3 regions of the Desulfatibacillum aliphaticivorans DSM 15576 genome follow, and region 2 is predicted to be linked to each of the others. Evidence: predicted binding sites of a transcription regulator. Region 2 holds the regulator's gene; each other region holds the start of a gene.

Region 1 (7,835 bases), on a different contig from region 2:
GATGCCGGTGCTCTTCAGGTATGCTTCGGCTTTCTTGGCCACGTTGCGGGGATCCCTGGAGTAAGGTTCGCCGGTGATGGGGTCCTTGATGTCGCCAATGAGAACCAGAGTGGGGCTGGCGAAGAAGGGATCCATCAAAGCGGTGGAGGCGTCGGGCACGACCAGCATGTCGCTGGCGTTAATGGGCTGCCAGCCGCGGATGCTGGAGCCGTCAAAGCCAAAGCCTTCTTCAAAGCTATCTTCGGAGAGCTCGCAAAGGGGTACGCTGAAATGCTGCCAAAGGCCGGGGTAGTCCATAAAACGGATATCAACTTCCTTTGCGCCTTGTTCTTTTGCAAACTCTAATACTTCCTTGGGTGTCATGGTGTTCCTCCTTGTTTGTTTATACGGCTTAAGCCGCGCGCTTTCGTATAATATGCATGTGCTGATGTAAACTGTTTATATTGGCCTGCCGCCGCATTTTTTACGGCACGGGCTTTATACGGCTTCGGGGCCTCTTTCACCGGTGCGCACCCGAACCACGTCTTCCACGGGAATGACGAAAATCTTGCCGTCGCCGATTTTTCCGGTGTTGGCGGCTTCGCGAATGGTGCCGACCACTTGTTCGGCCTGCTCGTCTTCCACCACCACTTCAATCCGAACCTTGGGGATAAAATCCACCACGTACTCAGCGCCGCGGTAAATTTCCTTATGCCCTTTCTGGCGCCCGTAACCCTTGACTTCGGTCAGGGTCATTCCCTTGATGCCGATCTCATTCAAGGCTTCCTTGATATCATCCACCTTGAAGGGCTTGATTATGGCCTCGATTTTTTTCATGCTTTCCTCCTTGGGTTAATTCGGTCTGTTGTATATATCCGTCCAACTTGTTTAAACGATACGGTATCCTACCTCACTGTGCTGGGAGACGTCCAGGCCTTGGTATTCTTCTTCATCATCAACCCGAAGTCCCAGTACGGCGTCCAACACCTTAAGGATGATTGCGGTCAAAATGAGGGAGTAGGCTATGGCTGCCACCGCGCCGATGCCCTGGATAACAAATTGGTTCGCATTTCCGTAAAAAAGGCCGTTCACGCCGCCGTAAACTTCGGCTGCGAAAAGGCCGGTGGCCAAAGCGCCCCACAGGCCGCCCACGCCATGGATGCCCACAACGTCCAGGGCGTCGTCATAACCCAGCTTGCCCTTCATAACAACAGCGCCGTAGCACAAAACTCCCGCAACGCCTCCAATTATGATAGAGGCGACCGGGCCGACAAATCCGGCTGCCGGGGTAATGGCGACCAGACCGGCCACGGCTCCGGAAGCCGCGCCCAACGTCGTGGGTTTGCCCTGGTAAATCCATTCTGCGATGATCCACAGCACAGCGCCGGTTCCGGCTGCAACCTGGGTCACGAACAGGGCCATGGAAGCGGTTCCGTCGGCCGCCAGAGCGCTGCCTGCATTGAATCCGAACCAACCGAACCACAGCACGCCGGCTCCGAAAATGGTCAGGGGCAGATTGTGGGGATGCATCTGATCGGTGCCGTACCCCTTGCGTTTGCCAAGGAACAGGGCGCAAACCAGAGCTGCGGCGCCCGAATTGATGTGAATGACCGTGCCGCCGGCGAAATCCAAAGCGCCCATGGCGCCCAGCCATCCGCCATCGCCCCACACCCAGTGGCAAACCGGGAAGTAGACCAAGGTGGTCCACAGGATCGTAAAAGCCAAAAACGCGGAAAACTTCATGCGTTCGGCGAAAGCCCCGGTGATGAGCGCGGGGGTGATTACGGCGAACATAAGTTGAAAAGCGCAAAACAAAATGTGCGGAATGGTGTCGGAGTAGGGACCAATGTCCGCGCCCACGCCGCTGAGCCCCAGGTATTTTGCGCCGCCTAAAAGTCCGCCCCCCAGGTCCGGGCCGAAGGCCATTGTGTAGCCGTAGAGAACCCACATGATGGAAACCACGCCCATTATGATAAAGCTGTGCATGATAGTTCCAAGTACGTTCTTGGACCTGACCAGGCCTCCGTAAAATATCGCCAGTCCTGGCGTCATAAAAAGAACCATGGCGGATGCGCATAACATCCATGCAATGTCGCCGGAATTCATTTAAGTCTCTCCTTATATTTATTAATGGATTGGATTCAATGGACTGGATTCGTCCCCAGTCTCGCCCAGGCCTGCGGGCTTAACGCCCTTGTTATTCCGCTCCCCGTGCAGCGTTTCCAAAACGGTTTGCTTAATGGCATCCACGCTTTCCGGAGAATCAACTTTTTGTCCATCAAAGTCGCGCACGTAAAAAACGTCCACCACCTGATCCGCCTTGGTTGCAATCTTTGCGACCCAGATATCCAAACCGCAGCGGTACAGTGCATCCGTAATCTTGTACAAGAGCCCCAACTGGTCGTAGGCGATCACCTCTACAATGGTGAAAAACCCGGAGCTGTCGTTGTCCACGGAAACCCGTTCCCGGCGCAAAGCGCTGGCGCTGTTGTCATCGCTTTTTGCTACGGGTTTGTCCTCCAGGGCCTTGCTCAAATCCATTTCACCGGAAAGCACTTTGCCCAGATCCCTCTCCACCCGTTGCCAGGTGCGTTTTTCAAACAAGGAATCCAGAGGCGGCGAGACCTGGAAAATATCCATGGCCGTATGGTTGCGCCATGTGAAGATCTGCGCGTCAAAAATATTCAAATTATTAAGGGTCAATACGCCGGCGATCTTGGAAAACAAGCCGGGGCGGTCCTTGGCGCACACCGTGACGGTGCGCAGATTGGCGTCCCGGGAGGGAGCGGCTTCTATGACTGCGTCCGCACCCTGCAATCTTTCGTAAAGCCGGATGTGATCCACTATCTCCTTGGGCTGGGTGTACTGCAAATACCTTGGGGACATGAGCGTAAACAGGTTGTACCATTCCCGCTTCATGCTTTCCGGCGCGGCGGCCAGCACTTGCTTCCTCTTGTCCTTGACCATCCGGGTGGCTTCTTCCGTGGCCAGTTCCCCGTTGGTCAGAATGTGGTGCGTCTTGATGAACAAACTTTGAAGAAGCACGGAGGTCCAGTCGTTCCACGCCTTGGGGCCTGTGGCCTGGGAGTCCGCAACCGTAAGCAGAAAGAGCATTTTCAGGCGGTCGGGGTCCTTGACCTTCCTGGCGCAGGCAAGGGAGGTGTTTTCGTCGTGCAGGTCGCGGCGGGTGGCTGTCTTGGCCAGCAGCAGATGCTCCCTGATCAAGAATTCCACGTCCTGGATCATGGCCTCGCCGTAGCCCATGCGGCTTAAAATCTGACGGGCGGTTCTGGCGCCCCTGCCGGAATGGCCGCCATCCGGGCTGCCCTTGCCAACGTCGTGCAGCAAAACGGCCCAGTGCAGGGTCTTTTTGTTGGGGACTTCCTGATACAGCGCGTTGTACAGGTCATGGTTCCTGCGATCCTCCACCCGGGAGGCGAAGGACTTGACGATCTGCAGAGCCTTGATGGAGTGCTTGTCCACCGGAAACACGTGGTAATGCGTGTACTGAATCCGATCCATGATGGCGCCCATCTCGGGAATGAAGGCCGTGATAAACCGCGTGGCGAACATCTCCTCCATGGGATTAAAATCAGGCGCGGGCGTGGAAAGGACCTTTTCAAAGGCCTTCACAACCCGGGGATCGCTCCGGAAGGAGTCGTCCACCACCTGGGCGAAGTCCCGCACAAGGCGGTTGGCGTCCAGGCTCAAAGGAAGGCTTTCCCGGGCGCTTTCCGCAAAAATTTCCATAAGCAGCGCAGGATCCTTGGCCAGGGCGCTGGGGTCCTCAAAAACCATGGCGCCTTTTTCCACGATAATGCCGGGAGTCTTGGTGGGTCGAACGGCCTTGAAAGGTCTGCCCGGCCTGCTCCTGGGCAAAGCCGAAAGCATGAACATCTTGTGGCGCTGCTTGACCTGCTCCATGGCCCGGTGCAGGGTCTTCAAAAACTGCTCGATTCCCTGAAGATCCTGGTCGCCGCCGAATCCCAGCGCCTGAGCCACCAGCGGCTGATACTCAAAGAAAAGCTGGTCGCACTTGCGCTTGGCGATGTGGTGCAGATGGTTCCTCACCTTCCAGATAAAATCCAGGGCCTGGGTCAGGGTGGCGTATTCGTCGTGGGACAGAAGGCCCAGGTATTCCAGGTCCCGGGGGTCCCGAACGCCGTGGGCGATCCTGCCGATCCACAACATGGCGTGATAGTCCCGCAAGCCCCCCCGCCCTTCCTTCAGGTTGGGCTCCAGAAGATAGCTGGAATCTCCATAGCGGTCGTGGCGGTCCTGTTTGGTGGAGGCCAGCCACTTTAAAAAGGCGGTCCGGGTCTTGCCTTTCAACACCTTGTCGTGGACCATCTCCATCATCCGGGTGTACAAAGGCGACATGCCGCAGATGAAGCGGGCGTCCAGCAGGGGCGTCAGGACGTCAAAATCCTTGGAGGACAGGCTGATGCATTCCTTCAGGGTGCGGGTGGCGTGCCCCACATCCATGCCCAGGTCCCACAGAGGATAAATGGCTTCCTGGACCAGCTCCGTGGCCTGGTCCGGCATTTTCTTTTCAAATAAAAATAAGATGTCTACGTCGGAGCCGATGCACTGCTCCCGGCGGCCGTACCCTCCCAGCGCAATGAGGGCGTAGGGATTTTTATCCACCCGCATGCGGGGGCCTACAGAGCTGTTTTCAAAGGTGGCCCGAAAATAATCGTCAATTGCGACAGCCCTGGCATGGAGATTGTCCAACTCCCGGGGCTCGTCCAGGGTTAGGAGTTTTTCCAGGCTTTTGGTCAGATTCGTAATGGCGTCAGGGTTATTCATACGTCCTTTTGGGGGCCGGTGTTTTGATTCGTTTATTTTAGCTTACGTTTCAACTGACCTGCATATAGAGCAAAGGACGTGCCACAATGGATAAATGAGTATTTTTTTATTTATATCTAAATAGTTACATCTTCTAAACCAAAAGCAATTATATCACATGATAGTACATTTTTGTATTTTCACTCCTATAAAAAATACATTTTTGTGCTGCTGCTCGGGAAATATTCCCATTTTTAGACCCAGCGGGCCATAAAAAAGGGGAGCCGGACCTGTCAAAGCCGGACTCCCCCTCCAAAGCGAATTTTTATCAAAAGCTAATCTTCAAATTTGTAACAAGGCCGTGCATTGTCAAAAGGCGTTTCCTGCAGATAGTCTGCAATGGCCTTGTCGTAAGAGGCCGTATGACGGAAAGCCTTGCGGGCCAAACGGTAGCGGGTGCGCATGGTTGTGGAGCCGCTGTTGGCCTTGAGTTCGTCCAGAATCATGGGGTAGTCGTCCGGGTCCACCACGGAGGACACCCGGAGAAAATTCTTGGCGGACGCCCGGATCATGCAGGGGCCGCCGATGTCGATCTGGCCCCGGGCCATTTCCGGGGTGACCTTGGGCTGGGCGATGGTTTCCCGGAAGGGATAGAGGTTGACCACCACCATGTCGATGGGCACGCCGTTGGTGCGCTTCAGGTCGGACTGGTGGGAGTCGTTATAGGTCTCGGTCAAAAGGCCCAGATAAATCTTGAAATCCAGGGTTTTAACCAGGCCGCCCTGGGTTTCGGGCTGGCCGGTATAGTCGGAAACGGCTTCCAGGCAGCCTTTGGCTTTGTCGCCCAGGATTTCTGCAATTTTATTATAAGTTCCTCCGGTGGAGAAAATCTTCACCCCCGGACAGGCCTCCAGCAGGCCGGGAACAAAGGTTTCCAGGCCCGTCTTGTCGGAGACGCTCATGAGCACATGCTTGATTTGTACGGGGTCGTCGGCCCGGTCCACTACATTTACTGCCATATCATCCTCCCATAAAGGTTATTTTCATTAGTTATATGAGAACAATACCGGCTTTTTCGCATCCCGTCAATCTGCTTTGTTCGTTTAGCCTTGACCCTGCGCGCCGGACTGTGACATCTATGAATTCATAATAACCTGCACCCAAGGGAGATGGTATGCAATTCATAGACTTAAAAGCGCAACAAGCAAGAATCCGGGAGGACATAGAGGCCCGGTTGAAAGTTATTTTGGATCACGGCCGCTACGTGATGGGGCCTGAAATCGACGAAATTGAAGAAAGTCTGGCTAATTTCTCCGGCGCCAAATACGGGCTGGGGTGCGCCTCGGGAACGGACGCTCTCCTCTTGGCCCTGCTGGCCAAAGGAATCGGCCCCGGAGACGCCATTTTGACCACGCCTTTCACCTTCATCGCCACAGCGGAAGTGGTCAGCCTGTTGAACGCCGTGCCGGTCTTTGTGGATATCGATCCCAAGACCTTCAACATGGATCCCGCAGCCCTGGAAAAAACCATCCTGGCCATGGAGTCCGGCGCCGGAGACCTCCCCCTGCCCAAGACGGACAATCTCCCCAAGCCCAAGGGGATTATCGCCGTGGACCTGTTCGGGCAGGTTGCGGATTATGCACGCATCGAGGCAATCGCCGAAAAGCACGGGTTGTTTGTAGTCGAAGATGCAGCCCAATCCTTTGGCGGTCTGCAAAACGGGAAAAGAGCCTGCTCCTTCGGCGACGTCGCCTGCACCTCCTTTTTTCCGGCCAAGCCCCTGGGATGCTACGGCGACGGCGGCATGTGCTTCACGGACGATGAGGAACTGGACAAGATTATGCGCTCCCTGCGCATGCACGGCCAGGGCGACGACCGGTACGACAACGTGCGCATTGGAATCAACGGCCGCATTGACTCGTTCCAGGCGGCCGTGCTCATCAGCAAATTCTCTATCTTCCCCGAAGAGCTGGACCTGCGCCAAAAGGCCGCCGAACGGTATAACAGCCTGCTGGCCGGGTCGGACAAGGTCGTCACTCCCTTTGTTGAGGAGGGGAATCAAAGCGCGTGGGCCCAATACACCCTCAAGGCTGCAAAACCCGAGTGGAGGGACCAGCTTTTGAAGCATCTTCAGGAGCAAGGCGTTCCCACGGCCGTGTACTATCCCAAGCCCTTGCACCGGCAGGACGCCTTTGCGGATTTAGGATACGCCAAGGGGGACTTTCCCGTGAGCGACGATTGCGCCGCCAGGGTCTTCTCCCTGCCCATGCACCCCTATATCAGCGAGGAGGATCAGGAAGCCGTCGCCAAGGCCATTTTGTCTTTTGGGGTAAAATAGTATTGACCTAATGATAATCGTTCCTATATTCATATACCAACAGGTCGCGTAAACAGGAGATTTCCATGAAATGCCCCGTGTGTAAATGTCAGCGGTTTTATGTGAAGGATGCTGAGGACGAATTCGAAGTGTATTGCTTTGATTGCTCCACCGGAGAGCCGGTTTTTGACGAAGAGGTATCCGGCCGGTGCGATCTGGAGGAAGATACGGACGTTTTTTGCGATCGGTGCAGTTGGCACGGAGCCTTGGACAATTTAAAATAGGAGGATTTGCATGGATAAGTACGAATGCCCCTGCGGCTACGTCTACGACCCTGAACTGGGAGACCCGGAACGGCATGTTCCACCCGAAACCGCTTTTGAAGACCTTCCCGACGATTGGGTCTGCCCCCTTTGCGGCGCAGAAAAGCAATACTTCGAAAAAGTGGAATAATCCGGCCCCAATTTGTCAGTCCAGGCCCGGCCATGTTGCGTTTTGCAATCAGGCCGGGCTTTTTTTTCCGAAATATAGATCTTTTTTTGAGGGATGGGCATAGGTTTGCAGACAGTCTTGGGACTCTTTAGACTATGGAGGCCCAACATCATGTGCTGGCGCACCCCGGCAGGATACTACTCTGCCGGGGCTACCCATTTACTCCTGAGAAAAGCCGCAGGCGCGGCCCCTATCCGTCATCCTCGTGGAGCCAAGGAGGCGAAATGATTGTCGGCGCCTTGGCAATCATCATGATGTA
Region 2 (8,990 bases):
GGGATGCTGGCGCCGGGTTTCCGAGTATCGCCGAATCAAGGTGTCTTCGTCCGATTCCAGAAAAATGATTTCAAAGGCGTAGCCCTGGTCTTCCAGATCCTTGAAAACGTTTTCAAAACGGGAGACAAAGCCTTTTTCCCGCAGATCCATAACAAAGGCGAATCGCGTCACCTCGGACACGGTTTGGTTCTGCAATTCCAGAAACTTGGGCAGCAAGGCCACGGGCAGGTTGTCGACGCAAAAGAATCCCGCATCCTCAAGGGCCGCCAGGGCCGTGCTTTTACCGGACCCGGACAGACCCGTGATGATGACGATTTTAAGGCGTTCCACGATTAGAACTCCTGATCCACTTCTCCGATGGCTTGAGCGACCTCCTGGGGGGAGTCGCAACCCATCAAGCGTTTGCGGAACTCTTCGTTACGTAAAAGCCGTGAAATCTGAGCCAGCATGGTGAGATGCAGCCCGGCGGAGTCCGTCGGGACCGCCAAAAGGAAGAAAATATTGGTGGGTTTTCCGTCGATGGATTCAAAATCCACCCCCTGCCGGCTGATGCCGAAACCCAGATGGAGTTTGCTCAACTCCCTCATTTTACCGTGGGGAATGCCGATTCCGTTCCCCACGCCGGTGCTTCCCAGGCGCTCTCTATCCAGCAGCACCCGGACCATATCCTCAACCTTGACCCCGGCGGCTTGGGCCACCGGGGCTGCCAGTTCCTCTATAATCCCCTTCTTATCCCGGGCCTGCAGATCGCACAGCATGCACTCGGGAGTGATGTTATCAAGAATTTTCATAAATTAAATCGCTTCGCAACCTATTCTACATCATGGGCTCGATGAGGCCCAGGTTGTTTCCTCTTCTCCGGTAAAGCACGTTTACCTGGCCTGTTTTTGCGTTAGTGAACACCATAAACTGATTGTCCACCAACTCCATTTGCAGTACGGCTTCTTCCACATCCATGGGTTTGTAATCGATGGTTTCCACACGGATGGTTGTCTCTAGAGGTTCGTCGTCCGATTCCAAAGCGCTAATGGCGCCCTCCTCTCTCAGGCGGGCCTTGCCCCGGGACGCGTCCCGGCGCTTTCGGACTTTTTGCTTTCCCTTTTTAATTTGTTTTTCCAGCTTATCCAATACCTTGTCTATGGAGGTATACATGTCGCCGGTCTCTTCCTTTCCATTTATCGTGAGCCGGTCGCCCGCCACATTGATTTCCGCAATGTGGCGATGCTTCTCCACAGTCAATACCACGTTTGCCTCGGCCGGATTGTCCAGGTACTTGTCAAACCTGTCCAATTTTTCGCTAGCATAATCTCTCAAAGCGTCGGAGGGATCCAGGTTTTTAAAAGTAACCGATGTGTGCATAGGAACAACCTCCCTTATTTCGGTTGCGCGGGCTTAGCCCGCTTGTTGTACCAGCCGGCCTTGTTCCTGACCGGCTTCAAAGTAAACCCTTTTAAGCAAGGATTTGGGGCATTTGGCCGATGCCTGTTAAATGGTTGAATTAGATTTCTTTAGACTCCTTTTCAAAGGGACAACTAGGTTAACAAATTCGCCGTCAGGCCAGTTTCTTGCGCTTGCTGGAAGGAAGAATCCCCAGCATCTCGCGGTATTTGGCTACTGTACGGCGGGCGATCTGAATATTGTTATCCTCCAGCATGGAGGCTATCTTGTCGTCGGAATACGGCTTTTTCGGATTTTCGCCCTTGATGATCTGCAAAATCCGCTCTTTCACGCTGGCCGAAGCAATGGCGCCGCCGTTCACCCTATTGATGGAGCTGTTGAAAAAGTATTTCAGTTCGAAAATCCCCTGGGGCGTGTGGGCGTACTTATTGGTGGTGACCCGGCTGATGGTGGACTCATGCATCTCGATGTCCTCGGCCACGTCCCGCAGCACCATGGGCTTTAGGTGGGCGATGCCCTTTTCCAAAAACGGCCTTTGGAATTTCACGATGCTTTCCATGACCTTATAGATGGTGCGCTGCCTTTGGTGGATGCTTCGGATAAGCCAGGCCGCGGACCGCAGCTTGCCCTGGACGTAATTTTTCGTCTCTTCGGGCAGATTGGCTTCTTTTTGCAGAGCCTGCTTGTAAAAGTTGCTCACATGCAGCTTGGGCAGGCCGTCGTCGTTCAGGACGATTTCAAAATTGTCCCCGACCTTATATACGAAAATATCGGGTACAATGTAATGCGGCTCTTCGTCGGAAAACTGGCGGCCCGGCTTGGGCTCCAGACCCATGATAAGGCGGACGGCGGCAAGCACGTCGTCCATGGAGATGCGCAAGGCCGAAGCAATGGCCTTGTAGTTTTTATTTTGCAGGTGATTGAGGTAATTGCAGACAATCTGCTCCAGCACCGGATCTTTGATCTGAAGGTGGCGAATCTGGATCATGAGGCATTCGCTCAGATTGCGTGCGCACACGCCCACCGGATCCAGGGTATGCATTTGCTCCAGGACCTTTTCCACCAGTTCGGGCTCTTCTCCCATGGCCAGGGCGATTTCCTCAACCGTGGCGTCCAGGTATCCGTCTTTGTTCAGGTTGCCGATAATCATCTCTCCGACTTCCTGGTCTTTGGAATCGGAAAACTTCAACATGAGCTGCCACAAAAGATGCTCGGACAAGGATTCCTTACGCGCTATGAAGCTCTCGTATTTGGGCGCCTCCCTTTCTTCGCTTTCAAACACCGCAGGCCCGGGAGCGCTGTATTCGTCCATGTAGTTGGACCAATCCACGTCATCCGGCGTGCGTTCTTCTATGACCACTTCCTTTTCTTCGGGCGGAGCCGCCTCTTTGGCGGCCAAATCCATGGGGTCGTCTCTTCTGTTGTCCCCCATATCTTCGTCAGCCCCCCCGGACTCGTCCCCCTCTTCAATGGCGGCGTTCTGCTCCATCTCCTGCTGGATAACGTCCAATAACTCCAAATGGGACAATTGCAGCAGCTTGATCGCCATCTGCAACTGGGGCGTCATGATGAGTTGTTGGGCCAGACGCAGTTGCTGTCGTAGTTCCAGTGCCATTATTATCCTGACTGCCTGATTATTATGCTAATTTTTTTTTCTCGGGGGATGTGACGAGCTTCATCCCGTGCATGTTCTATGCCAAAAGACTATCACAGAGTGAATCCCTCGCCAAGATAAAAACGCTTGGCCACCTCGCTGGAGGCGATTTTTTCCGGCGAACCCGATTCAATCACGGCGCCATGATTTAAAATATAAGCAGTATCGCAAACTTTTAAAGTCTCTCTGACGCTGTGATCCGAAATTAAAACCCCGATCCCACGCTCCGTCAAATGCTTAATGATATTCGATATGTCAATGACGGCCAAGGGGTCTATGCCGGCGAAAGGCTCATCCAAAAGCATGAACAAAGGCTCTGTGGCCAAGGCCCGGGCGATTTCCAGCCGCCTTCTTTCACCGCCGGACAAAAGATAGGCCTTCCGGTCCGCAAGACGGCTGATTCCCAGCTCGTCCATGAGCCCGGCGGCCTTTTTCTCCCGGCCGGACCGGGATAACCTGCCCACCTCCAGGATGGCCATGATGTTGTCCCGCACGCTCAACTTGCCGAACACCGAGCTTTCCTGGGGAAGGTAGCCCAGGCCCTTTCGGGCCCGCACGTACATGGGATCGTCCGTCAGATCCCGCCCGTCCAGAAGAACCTTGCCTCCGTCAGCCTGAATCATGCCCACAGCCATATAAAAGGTGGTGGTCTTGCCGGCGCCGTTGGGGCCCAGCAGCCCGGTCACGGCGCCGCTGGCCACCTCCATGGTCACATGATCCACGGTCATCTTGTTATTGTAGACCTTCACCAGGTCTTCCAAAAGCAAGGTCGCCATGCGCTATTCGCCTTCCTTGGCCGGTTTATCCTTGTTTTCCTCGGATTTTTCCGGAAAAAACTCCGCCTGCACCCCGCCTTCAAAGGTCAACAGGCCGTCCTTGCTTCGGGTGATGATTTCGCCGCTTACCGTGTTTTTTCCCGAAACCACTTTGGCGGGACCGCCGGTCAGCACCAAATCGCCCGTCTTCTGCAAATACAGAGCCTCGTCCGAATGGGAGGTGAAAGCCTCGTTGACAATCTCCACGTTCCCCAGGGCCTGGATTTTTTTCAAGGATTGGGAGGCGGGAAGGCCGCTTTGGACATCGTTTTGCTCCTTTTCCCCCACGTACCAAATTGTCAACTCATTGGCTTTGATGGTGGTCTTGCCTTGCGTCGCGACCACATCCATGGAAAACCAGGCCTTATTCTCTTCCTGATTGGTCACCAGTTTCTGCGCCTTTATTTTGATCGGCCCTTTGGACAGGTCGAACCCGGCCAAAGCCGCCTGATCCGGAGTTTGGGCGCTATTGTCGGCCCACAAAGGCCCCAGGGAGCAGACACAGGCAAAAACGGTAAGCAGAAAAATCTTAATAATGCTTGGCAACAAGCGTTTGTGATTGATGTTCGACATATCAGGAGCCTCCAAGGATAGCGACTACGTTTCCACGAAATTCCGCCTGTTTGTTTTTAAGGTCATATTGCATGGAATCCGCCGTCAAATAAACTGACGGGCCTTTGATTCGCACCCGTCCCGGCGAATAAAGCGACTGTTTTTCATTGGAGTATTCCAATTTGTCGCTGGTCAGGGAGTACGGCTTGTTCGTCGCCTCCACAGCGTGCTTGAGCATGAAGTCATGGGTGAAAAAGTTGACCTCGCCGTATTTGGCCGTCACCTTGGTTTCGGACTTGTCTGCGCCGTATAACATGATGCCGAGATTGTAGAAGCGGCCGCTTTTCCCTAGTTCCGTCAATTCAGCGGAGGCCGCATCCAGCATCCATTCCAGTTTTCCGTCCCTGACCGCCTCGTGGTGGAGTTTGGTCAGCACCATGCCGCCGTCCTCTGATATTTCGGTTTTCTCCACAGTGGTCTGCCCCCCGTCATCCTTCATGTAGAGGCGCCCCACCATGGGGCCGATTATCAAAGCGATCAAGAAGCCCGCCATCAAGTAGATGATGCTAGACTGCAACCTGTTTCTGCGTTTCATCCCATAATCCCTTGGCTTTCAGGATTCCCTCGCAAACTTCCCGTACTGCACCGCGGCCGCCGGGTTTGGTCGTGACCAGCCTGGCGGCATTTATCACGTCTGGATGGGCGTCCGCCACAGCCACGCCCACGCCGACCTTGGACATGATGCCCATGTCCGGTATGTCGTCGCCCACAAAGGCCATGCGTTCAGGCGGAACCTTCATATCCCGGCTGATTTGCTCTATGAGCAGGGACTTGTTTTTCACGCCGTCCCAAAGATGCGTAATGCCCAGGTTTTCGCACCTTTTGGCAAGCGCTTTGGAACTGCGCCCCGTCACAATGCCGGTGACGATTCCAGCCAGTTGAAGCATGCGGATTCCCAGGCCGTCCTTCACGCTGAAGGTCTTGATTTCTCCGCCGTCGTCCCCGTAAGTGATGGACCCGTCCGTCAGCACGCCGTCCACGTCCAGGAGCAAGACATCCACCTGTTCGAGGACATCCCAGTTTTCAGCCGCTCTATCCGGCATGGTTCGTCCCTTCTCCGGGATCGCTCCCGGGCGGAATTCAGGAGGCTGCTTTCCTGATAGCCAATAATTGGGGCAAAATGCTTTCCAGCATTTCCATAGTCAATGAGTTGGGGCCGTCGCACAGGGCTTTGTCCGGGTCCGTATGCACTTCGAAAAAGACCCCGTCCACCCCCGCGGCCGCCGCCGCCCGGGCCAGCAAGGGAACATAGGACCGATCCCCGCCGGAGCAGTTTCCCAGGCCTCCGGGCATTTGCACGCTGTGGGTGGCGTCAAAAACCACGGGAAAGCCCAGATCCCGCATAATGCTGAAATTCCTGAAATCCACCACCAGATTGTTATATCCAAAGCTGCTGCCGCGCTCTGTGAGCATGATGCGCTCGTTGCCCGTGGACAGAACCTTGCCCGTCACGTGCTTCATATCCCAGGGGCCTACGAACTGGCCTTTTTTCACGTTAACGGGCTTGCCGCTATTGCCCGCGGCCGTCAAAAGATCGGTCTGCCGGCACAGAAACGCGGGAATCTGCAGGATATCAAGAACCTCGGACGCCGGCCCCACCTGATCCGGGGAATGCACATCGGAAATCACCGGCAACCCAAGCCGGGACTTTACCTTGCCCAGGATAGCCAGCCCTTGCTCCAGGCCGGGGCCGCGAAAAGAATCTATGGACGTGCGATTGGCCTTGTCAAAAGAAGCCTTGAACACAAAGTTGACGTCCATGTCCCGGACGATTCCCTTTATGCGCTCCGCGATCTCAAGGGTTTTTTCCTCATTCTCGATCACGCAAGGCCCGGCAATGAGGAGCAAAGGCGCTCCCAGGCCCACGTTCATGTTATTTCCGATTGAAAATGTGTTCGTCATAATCTACGGCATCCTTGATCAATGAGCCTGCCAATTGGCGTAAAGTCAATAAACGCAAGGCTTGAAAAACCTTTGACTTGGGTTTATCCTGCTACCCAGGTATTGTCAAGGCGGTAAAAACAGGGCTTGATTCAAGCCCTGCAAGCTGATATGTTTTACGGCACAATTGACCCTCAGACATATAGGATAATATATTGAAAAAGAAGGGATTTCGTTTTTTAGGCTTGTTGGTTGGAATAGCGCTTGCGGTGGTTTTGGTCCCCGGAGGCTGGTACTTATTTCAACGCATGGAGGGAAATGCGCCAACCGTTCAATGGAAGGCGCCCATCACCTATGCGGGCTTATCCACCACCTTTGAAGGCGTGCTCGCAGACCCCGAAAACGGGTTGTCAGGCGTCCGGATCGTCCTGACCCGCCCCGGGGACAAGGAGGTGGAGGTTTTTTCCAAGGAATATCCCGCCAAAGGATTTTTGGGGCCGGGACAGGTCAAGAAAGACTCCATCTCGTTCACTATTGAGCCAGACAAGCTGAACATCAGCGACGGCGAGGCGGTGCTCCGCGTGAGCGCCAGGGATCGGTCTTTAAGGAGCTGGGCCAACGGCAACCTGTTTTATCAGGAATACCCTCTGACCATTGACACCAGGCCGCCCGCCATATCCGTTCTGACCACAAGACATTACCTGCGCCAGGGAGGCTCAGGGCTGGCTATTTACCGTCTTTCCGAAAAAGGCGTGAAAAACGGCGTCCAAGTGGGGGATAACTTCTTCCCCGGCTATTCCGGCGGATTCAGCGACCCGGACGTATACATGGCCTTTTTCGCCGTGGACAACGAACAGCCCACGGACACTAAAATAATGATACAGGCTGCGGATAAGGCCGGCAACATCAGCGCCGCCTCTTTTTCCTACCTGATCAATCCGGGCAATTTTCGCAAGGACGTCATAAATATTTCAGACCGGTTTATGGAAATGGTCCTGCCTCAGTTCGAAGCGGGCAAAAGGGTCGACCCCAACGTTCCGCTCATCGATCGCTACCTGAAAATCAACAGGGAGCAAAGGCAAAGCGACTACGCCATCGCCGGCGCCATGTGCGAACGCTCCAAACCTGTGATCTATTGGGACGGCGTTTTTTCGCGCCTGCCCAATTCGGCCAACCGGGCCAGGTTCGCAGACAGGCGGGAATACCGCTATAAAGGAGAAAAAGTGGACCGCCAGGTGCACCTGGGTATTGATTTGGCCTCCGTCGCCCAATCCCCCGTGCCTGCGGCCAACAGCGGTATGGTGATTTATGCGGCCCCACAGGGAATATACGGCCAGACCGTTTACATAGACCATGGTTTCGGCCTCATTTCCCAGTACTCCCATTTGTCCCGCATTGACGTAAGTGAGGGGCAAAAGGTAGAAAAAGATCAGATTATCGGCCTGACCGGCAGTACGGGGCTTGCCATTGGAGATCATTTGCACTTTGGAATGCTTGTGGGCGACACCTTTGTGAACCCCATTGAATGGTGGGACGCATCCTGGATAAAAAACAACGTGACCTCCAAGATCAACGCTGTTACAAAGGCCCTCCAGTAAGTCCGCCCCTCATACAGGAGCGCGCGCCGGACGCCGCCGGAAACGGTATACAGGAAAAAAAATGGGGTTTTCCCTATTTCGGAGAATAAGCTATGAGCGAGTTTAAAGTAAACAAGACCTACGCCGAGATTAACGAAAAAATCAAATCAGGCAAAGTGGTGGTGGTCACCGCAGAGGAAATGGTGGACATCGTCAAGGAAAACGGGCCCATTGAAGCGGCCAGGGAAGTGGACGTGGTCACCACGGGCACCTTCGCCCCCATGTGCTCCTCCGGCGCATTCATCAACTTCGGCCACTCCAAACCCGGCATCAAGGCCTCCAAAACCTGGCTGAACAACGTGCCCGCCTACGCCGGAATCGCGGCGGTGGACTGCTACATCGGCGCCACCGAACCCTGCGAGGAAGACCCCCTGAACAGGGTGCATCCCGGGGAGTTCAATTACGGCGGCGGCCATGTGATTCACGACCTCATCGCAGGCGAAGAGGTGCACCTCCTGGCAACGGCTTACGGCACCCAGTGCTACCCCAACCGCCGGGTGGAAAAAATGGTCACCCTAAAGGACTTGCCCTACGCGGTTTTATGCAACCCAAGAAACGCCTACCAAAACTACGCCTGCGCCATAAACATGAGCACCAAAACCGTCTACACATACATGGGCGTGCTCAAGCCCAAGGCCTCCAACGCCAACTATTCCACGTCGGGCCAGCTATCCCCCTTGTTCAACGATCCTTTGTGCAAAACAATCGGAATCGGCACGAAAATCTTCTTGGGCGGCGGCACAGGCTGGGTCTCCTTCCAGGGAACCCAATACAACCCCAACGTGGAATCCACGCCCATGGGAGCGCCGGTCCGCCCGGCCCGCACCCTGATGCTCACGGGCGACATGAAGACCATGAACCCCAAGTTCGTGGTGGGAGTAAGCATCCTGGGCTACGGCCCCTCCCTGTCCATGGGAGTGGGCATCCCCATTCCCATATTGAATGAGGAGATGGCCGCTTACACCGGCGTGAGCAACGACGATCTGTTCACCC
Region 3 (7,835 bases), on a different contig from region 2:
TTTTTATATTGATCATTATTTATTCCAATTCCTTTCATGGGGTGTTTGTTTTTGACGATAATCCTAGAATCGTTAATAATGAATATATTCGTATGGAACGGTTGGACTTTGAATCCCTGACTGATCCGTTCAGGGATGAAGGCACAGGGGAATTCAGGTTATGGAGGCCTTTGGCCTTTTTGTCCTTCGCCTTGAACTATTATACAGGCGGCTTGGATGTGACAGGATTTCATGTCTTCAATCTGGGCGTCCATTACCTGGCTGCCTGCTTTTTGTTTTTGTTTATCCACGCCATGCTCAACCTCCCCATGCTGCGGGACAAATACGGGGACCTCTCCCACCCTCTCGCCTTGTTGACCGCTGTGTTCTGGGCGATTCATCCCATCCAGGTCACCTCCGTCACCTACATTGTGCAACGCATGACCTCCATGGCCGGCATGTTTTACATTGCGGCCATGTATTTCTACCTTAAAGGACGATTTTCCAGCGGGAAAGTAAAATGGGGATGGTTTGTCGGGTGCGGGATTTCCGGCCTTTGCGCCGTGGCCTCCAAAGAAAACGCGGTATTGCTGGCGCCCTCTTTGGCCTTGTTGGAACTGATCCTGATTCAAGGGGCAACCAAAGAACACATCATCAAGTTTGCAAGATGGACTTTCTGGATTTGCGCCTTGGGAGCACTAACGGCTTTCCTGCTGAACAATCCTTTCAAGATACTGCTGGATTACTCATTCCGTCCGTTCACCATGTGGGAAAGGCTGATAACCCAACCAAGGGTCATGATGCTGTATTTCGGATTGCTGCTGTATCCAACCTCAAGTAAGATGACCTTTTTGTACGACGTCCCTCACTCCACATCGCTACTGGATCCTATTTCCACACTCTGGAGTTTACTGATAATCGCGGGATTTTTTTTTTCAGCATGTGCATTCATTAAAAAAATGCCTCTGGTCAGTTTTTGCATCCTCTTCTTTTTGTTCAACCACGTGATCGAAAGCACCTTTCTCCCTATAGAAATAGTTTTCGAACATAGGAATTACATTCCTTCCATATTTTTATTTCTCCCACTATTTGTTTTTCTTTTCGCCATGCTAAAAATAGTCACGGATAGGAAAGAGATTCTGTTCCTCGCAATGGCCTTGGTTACCGCAGTTTTGATCTCAAACGGGCATACAGCGCGTATGCGCAACAGAGTTTTTGATAATAATATAGCGTTCTGGGAGGACAATGTTCAAAAATCTCCCGGGCTCAGCGTCCCTGCGATGAATCTGGCAAAATGGTTATGGAAAGACGGCAAGGCAGAGTCTGCAATGCAACTAAACACCCGTGCCCTGCATTTGGACCGTTATGACAACAACAATATTCGAGGAAGGATTCTTTATAATATTGGAATAATAGAATTGTTTCATCAAAAAGATCCTTTGGTCGCCAAAGCCTTTTTTTCAGCTGCTTACGCCCTTCGACCTGACTCACCTCTAATACACCAGCAAATAGCATTTTCATGGTTGTGGATAGGTGAAGAGACTCAGGCCATGAAATGGGTAGAAATGGGCCTTTGCTTAGCACCTCGCGATCATGAACTCCTTTGTCTTAAGGCGAAAATCCAATTTAAGTCTGGGCAATTTCAAGCTGCCTTGTCAAATGCAACCAGTGCAGCCATGCTAGCCCCTGACCAGATTTATCCCTACCTCATCATGGCGGAGTGCATGAAGAAGCAGGGGAGAACCTTCCTGGCCGTCAATATTTACAAATGCGCCCACAGGTGCATGCCAAACCATGTGGACCCCATCTTGGCGTTGATCGAATTGGGGAACAAAATGGATGACTTTGTTCTTGCAGAGTTTGGCGTTACTGTTCTTCTGGAATTGCAAAAGAACCTTAAGTTCTCGGAAACATTCCGGGAGATTGAAGCGCAGTCGGCAGTGCGGATTTATCATCCTGACTTCGCAACCATTATGAACGTCACAAGGGCAGTAATCGAAAGAAAAACCTAAAAGAAATAGTATGGCAAAAATGGCCATGGGCGGTGAGTACGCCCATGGCCCTAAGTTTTGCTCATAACAAATTATACGCTTCCCGGACGGGGAACAGAGGCTGATGCGGTGTATCCGTCGACCGGACCAGTGTTGCCGGTTGCAGTCACAACAATCGGACCTGCTCCATTGGCATCCCCACCAGAATATGAAAGATCAAAATCACCTGCATCTGTCCCCAGAGTGGTGCTGTCATACGTCACTTCACCAACTGTGGATCCCCCTAAAATTGCTTCGCCGAAGTGCTGGTTGATTCTGGAAATCCCTTCAGCCACTGCGCCTTCCGCGGCACCCTTTGCAGCATCCTCTTGCAAATCAAAGTACTTGGGCACGGCCACGGCGGCCAGGATGCCCAGGATGACCAGAACCGCGATGATTTCGATGAGGGTGAAGCCCTCTTGGCCTCTGACTTTTTTCTTCCATTTGTTCAACATGGCCCTACTCCTTTCCTGTTTAGTGTTTCAGTTTTTGGAACATGCGTTATATTTAAGAGCCTGTGCTTCGGTTTTACCGTCCTATAAAGCAAATACTGCGCCATTTTTCCCTAAATAATAGTTAATTTACAATTAACGCACACTATTAGAAAAATTTACAAATAGTTATATGCAAAAATTTCATTATTAAACTCTCGTCAAAAACCCTTTAAAAAGCCGTATCTCCATTTTTTGTAGGGTTATCCACCAAAAAATGAAGGACTATTGGCGCGTGTGGCGGCGAATTTGGGAAACATCAATTCCGTACTTCTTCACCCGATGCCAAAGACTCCTCTCCTTGATTCCCAACAAACGGGCGGCCTGAGCCTGCACTCCGTCCGATCGCTTTAAGGCCTCCACCAAAATCCCTTTTTCCAACTCCTGCAGCCGATAATCCAAGTCCAGGGATTCCTCCTCCCCGGAAATAAACACCCCGACAGGCGTCGGGATCGCCATGCTGCCGGAAAGGGCCGGAGGCAGATGTTCAGGCTCCACGATTTTTTGGCTGTACAGCAGGGCGCTTTCAACAACGTTTCTTAACTCCCTCACGTTGCCGTGCCATGGATGGGCGCATAAAATGTGCATGGCCTGGGGAGACACCGAGGCCTCTTTATCGGAATGCGATAAAAAGGCCTCCACCAAAAAAGGAATGTCCTCCGGCCGCTCCCGTAAGGGCGGCAATTGGATGGGAAAGACATTCAAACGAAAAAACAGGTCCTCCCGAAATTCATTATTATCGACCATTTCCTGAATATTTCTATTGGTGGCGGCGACAACCCGTACATCCACGGGGACGGGGCGCATCCCCCCAAGCCTGTCCACTTCCTTTTCCTCCAGGACCCTTAAAATTTTCGCCTGGGTTTCCAGGGGCATGTCCCCGATTTCGTCCAGAAAAACCGTGCCGCCGTTGGCTTGTTCAAACTTCCCGGGCTTGCGGGCCTCCGCTCCTGTAAAAGCGCCTTTCTCATACCCGAACAATTCGCTTTCCAGCAGGGTTTCAGGGATGGCGGCGCAGTTGATTTTCACGAAACGCCTTCCATTACGCTGGCTGTGCCTGTGAATGCTGTCGGCGACCAGTTCCTTGCCGGTTCCGCTTTCCCCTGTTATCAAAACAGTGGAGTCGGTCGGGGCCACCCGTTTTATCTGGGAAAGAACCTGGCGCATGGCTTTGCTTTGGGCCACGATTTCAGGGAATAGCTTCCTGGCCTCCACGCGATTCAAAACCTCGCTTACCTGCCTGAAAACCGTTGTATACCGGGCCATTTCGTCCTTTCCCAAGGCTTCGCCATCTTTTGAGCTTTTTGGAAGACCAACCCCCAGGCTTTCAGCCTCGACGACAAATTGCTCCACAGGACCCAAAATCACTCTGATCATAATCAGGCCGCAAACAAAAGTTCCAGCCCATAAGAGAACTCCCCACAATAGGAGGGGGGGAACAGGGTCTACTCCTGTCAATAGATAGGCGTGCGTAGTTCTGTAGGCCACAATAAATGACAGGAGAGAAATTCCTGAAAAAATTAGAGGAATAATTATATATAACTTAATATGGTATAGGGACTTTTTCATTTTTCCCGGAAAAAGTTAAATATAAAATGCCTACAAAAATCTTGAAAGAAAAACCGCGTCCTATCTTTTCACCATCTTTGTCATATCCCACATAGGCAAAAAAATGGCTAAGGCAAAAAAACCGACAACCGCTGCTAATGCTATTGTCAAAATTGGTACAATGGCTTCTGACAGGGCCTTTACAGCGTACTCCACCTCATCGTCGTAGTGGTCGGAAATCACTTGAAGCATCTCCTCCAGGTTTCCTGACTCTTCGCCAATGGCCACCATATTAATGACCATGGGGGTGAAGAACTCTGCCTCCCTTAGCGGCTCCGAGATGCCCCGCCCCTGTTCCAACCTTTGACGGATGCCGTCAAACTGCCGGGACATGGCTGCACTCCCAATGGTTCCGGACAAGATAGTGAACGAATCCAATACGGTCACCCCGCTGGACTGCAATATAGCGAAGATGCTCGCAAACCGCGACATGGCCGCTTTTGTGAACAAGTCTCCGAAGATAGGCAGTTGGAGTACAATTTTATTAAAAGTATATTTCCCTTGCTCGGTCCTTAAGTAGAAATACAAGGCTACCGCCAGCAAGGCAAAAGCGCCGATTAAAAAAGGCCAATACGTGGCTAAAAAAGTGTATATGTTTATACAAATTTTTGTGGGCAAGGGTAATTCGATATTCGCCCTACTGAACATTTTGGCAAAAACAGGCACCACCTTGATTTCCAAAAGAAAGAAGGCCCCCGTTAGAACAATGGTTACCAGCGCCGGATAAATCATGGCGCCCCGGATGTCCTTTTTGACCTTTTCCTCATGGTCGATGATGTATATCAAGCGCTCCAAAATCTGGGGCAGAGCCCCGCTGGTTTCGCCGGCGCGCATCATGCTCAAGTACAAGGGAGAAAACACGGAGGGATGCTTTTTCATGGCCTGATGGAGGCTGGCGCCCTCCTGGATGTCCTTGGAAATCTGCGCGATAACCCTTTTTAGCTTGGGATTTTCGGTTTGCGACTCCGCAACCTGAAAAAGATCAATGATGGGAATGCCCGCCCTCAGCATGGTGGCGAATTGCTTGGTGAACAGGATGATGTCCCGAGACCCCACCCTGCTCAGCCTGTCGCCCAGGCTTTCCTTTTGCGCTTTCTCCTCTCCACGGGTTTTGGTGACCTTGGTGGGAATGAAGCCTCGGGAGCTCAAAATCCGCCGGGCGCCGTCGGAGGTCTCCGCCTCCAGCGTGCCTGACACCTTGGTTCCCACTTCATTCATCGCCGTGTAATTGTATGTCGCCATGATGCTTCCTGTCGCCTTGTTCTTAAGTCATAACTGCAGAGGCCGCTTCTTCCAGGGTGGTTCTTCCTGCAAACACCTTGTCCAGGGCGTCTTCCTTTAAAAAACGCATCTTGCCCGCGGACCTGGCCGACCGGGCGATTTCCTGGGACGAATCCCGCCTGGAAATCAAATCCTGAATGGCCTCGTCGTTTTTCAAAACCTCGAAAATGCCGGTCCTGCCCTTGAAGCCGGTTTGCATGCACATGGCGCAGCCCTTGCCCCTTTTGAAGTCCACTCCCGCCACGTCCGCCTGGGAAAGCCCCCAGGCCGCCAGACTTTCTTCGGTGGGGATGTAGCTCTCCTGGCAGCCCGTGCAAACGGTGCGCACCAGGCGCTGAGCGAAGGATACCAAAAGCACCGAGGAGACCAGGAAGGGCTCGATGCCCATGTCCACCAAACGGGTGACGGCGCCGGCCGAGTCGTTGGTGTGCAGGGTGGACAACACCCTGTGGCCGGTGAGGGCGGCCTGGACCGCGATGGAGGCGGTTTCGCCGTCCCGGATTTCGCCGACCATGATGACGTCAGGGTCCTGGCGCAGGATGGCCCGCAAACCGCTGGCGAAGGTCATGCCCGCCTTGCGGTTCAGCTGGATCTGCTTGATTTTTTCCAGGCGGTATTCCACCGGGTCTTCCACGGTGATGATGTTGATGTCCGGCTTGTTCAATGCCTGGAGAATGGCGTAAAGACTGGTGCTTTTACCGCTGCCCGTGGGGCCGGTGGAAAGAATCATCCCGTAGGGCTTGACGATAACGCTCTCAATCTTGGCGCGGTCATCCTTGTTCATGCCCAACTCGTGCAGGGAATAGATGCCGCTGCTCATGTCCAAAAGCCTGAGAACCAGATTTTCTCCGTAGATGGTGGGCACGGTGGAGGCGCGGACATTGATCTCGCGATTCTCCATTTTCAGGGTGAACCTGCCGTCCTGGGGAATGCGGGTGGTTGCAATGTCCATGTTGCTGAGAATCTTGATGCGCGAAATCACTGGCATAAGCAGGGATTTGGGAGGCGCAGGCACCTCGTGCAATTTCCCGTCAATGCGGTAACGAACGTGGGAGTAAGTCTTCTCGGGTCCTATGTGCACATCCGAGGCCCCCTCCCGGATGGCCTGGGACAGAATGGAGTTCACCAGCCTGACGACCGGGGCTTCGTCCACCATGCCGGCCAGGGACTGCACTTCGATTTCCGTATCCGCAGATTCTTCCTGAACCTGGGATTCCGGCCCCATTTCCAGGCCCTGCACTTCTTCCATGCCGTCGGCTAAAGAGGAAAAGCCGTACAGGCTGCTAATCAGCTGAGTCAGCTCCCGTTCCGTACAAATGACGGCCTCGACCTCGGTGTTGGTGTAAATTTCGATGGCGTCCAGGCTTTCAATGTCCATGGGGTCCGTCATGCCGACGGTCAGCAGGTGGGGCTTTTTGGCAAGGGGGACCAACTGATTCCTCTGGGCCATGTCCATGGGGATGACCGAGGCCAACTCGGCGTTCACCGGGTATTTGTCGGCCCTGTACCGGTCGATTTTCAACTGGGAGGCCACCGCGTCGATCATGGCGTCTTCCCGCACGATGCCGCGCTGCACCAGGAACTTGCCAAGTTTCATGCCGGACTTTTTGTGCTGGGCCAGGGCGTCCTTCAGTTGTTCGTCGGTTAAAAGCCCCCCCTCAACCAGTAGCTCGCCCAGTCTTTTTCTGATTCTCATCTCAGCTCTTATCCTCTACACGGGGCTGTTGGTAATGATATAAGTTGACGATTATGCGAAAAGGATCATGTTCCACAAAGTGTTCGATTCCTTCCAGATTGGCAGGCAATCCGATGCGCGCCTGGACGTCTCCATCCCTCTTTTTCAACATCACCCAGCCTGGAAAACTGGAGTATTCCCTATAGGAAGCCACCTTGCTCACGGCGTTAAAAAAGCGGAATTCCGCTTCCCGGGAATGGAGCGCCGGCCCTTCAAAAGCAACTTCCTTATCGAACCAAAAAATTATCTGGGAGTAATCGGTAAAACGCCCTCCCCACATACTGACCAGACCGGCCGGAAAAACCGCCGGTTCGGGTTTGGCGGCCGCCGGCGCCGCTACAGGCTCTTTGACGGCGGCGTATAAGGGCTGAGCCCGGGGCGGCTCCTCAAGCTGGGATTCAGCAATCAAAGGCTCTTCCTCCGCAATGGAAGCGGCATCTGCAGGGCCGGGCGCCTCCTGGGCTGGCTGCTCAGGCGTCTCGGGGGCTGACGATGCAACCGCCGAAACAGCGGGAGCGGCCGGGGGCGCCGCAGCCTGCTTGACGGCCGGGGGCTTGACCGCCGGTTTGGGGGCGACCGCCGCCGGGGCGGCCGACATCAGTTCCACGTTTGATTGCGGCGAAAAGCGTTTCCAAAGACTCGCAACATCCTCCTTGGACGCCACGCTGAGCCCCAAGGCAATGGCTGCGATAAGCAGCCCGGTAAACACAG

Evidence for each region. Region 2 encodes sigma-54, which starts transcription at its own class of promoters, with help from an activator protein. Its sites were predicted from a motif close to TNTGGCACANTTTCTGCTNT; they were not measured.
Region 1: a site for sigma-54 is predicted at 4,855-4,874, ahead of glnD ([protein-PII] uridylyltransferase). Genes of this name have one in related genera too.
Region 3: a site for sigma-54 is predicted at 2,550-2,569, ahead of G491_RS36575 (type IV pilin protein). Genes of this name have one in related genera too.

What each region holds. Positions count from the first base shown of each region.
Region 1 covers NZ_KE386982.1:317,421-325,255, reverse strand. The annotation lists gene glnA (type I glutamate--ammonia ligase) at 1-363, opposite strand, end outside; gene G491_RS0127595 (P-II family nitrogen regulator) at 478-816, opposite strand; gene G491_RS0127590 (ammonium transporter) at 868-2,085, opposite strand; gene glnD ([protein-PII] uridylyltransferase) at 2,107-4,788, opposite strand; gene G491_RS0127580 (phosphoribosylaminoimidazolecarboxamide formyltransferase) at 5,103-5,786, opposite strand; gene G491_RS0127575 (DegT/DnrJ/EryC1/StrS family aminotransferase) at 5,942-7,105, shown strand; gene G491_RS0127570 (hypothetical protein) at 7,171-7,368, shown strand; gene G491_RS0127565 (rubredoxin) at 7,379-7,537, shown strand.
Region 2 covers NZ_AUCT01000001.1:24,923-33,912, forward strand. The annotation lists gene rapZ (RNase adapter RapZ) at 1-330, opposite strand, end outside; gene G491_RS0100130 (PTS sugar transporter subunit IIA) at 333-791, opposite strand; gene hpf (ribosome hibernation-promoting factor, HPF/YfiA family) at 817-1,359, opposite strand; gene rpoN (RNA polymerase factor sigma-54) at 1,553-3,013, opposite strand; gene lptB (LPS export ABC transporter ATP-binding protein) at 3,106-3,828, opposite strand; gene G491_RS0100150 (LptA/OstA family protein) at 3,832-4,440, opposite strand; gene lptC (LPS export ABC transporter periplasmic protein LptC) at 4,442-4,960, opposite strand; gene G491_RS0100160 (KdsC family phosphatase) at 4,986-5,522, opposite strand; gene kdsA (3-deoxy-8-phosphooctulonate synthase) at 5,560-6,381, opposite strand; gene G491_RS0100170 (M23 family metallopeptidase) at 6,576-7,958, shown strand; gene G491_RS0100175 (homocysteine biosynthesis protein) at 8,051-8,990, shown strand, end outside.
Region 3 covers NZ_AUCT01000027.1:31,657-39,491, reverse strand. The annotation lists gene G491_RS0121025 (hypothetical protein) at 1-1,991, shown strand, start outside; gene G491_RS36575 (type IV pilin protein) at 2,063-2,464, opposite strand; gene G491_RS0121015 (sigma-54 interaction domain-containing protein) at 2,726-3,781, opposite strand; gene G491_RS0121010 (type II secretion system F family protein) at 4,130-5,350, opposite strand; gene G491_RS0121005 (GspE/PulE family protein) at 5,373-7,085, opposite strand; gene G491_RS34340 (ExeA family protein) at 7,087-7,835, opposite strand, start outside.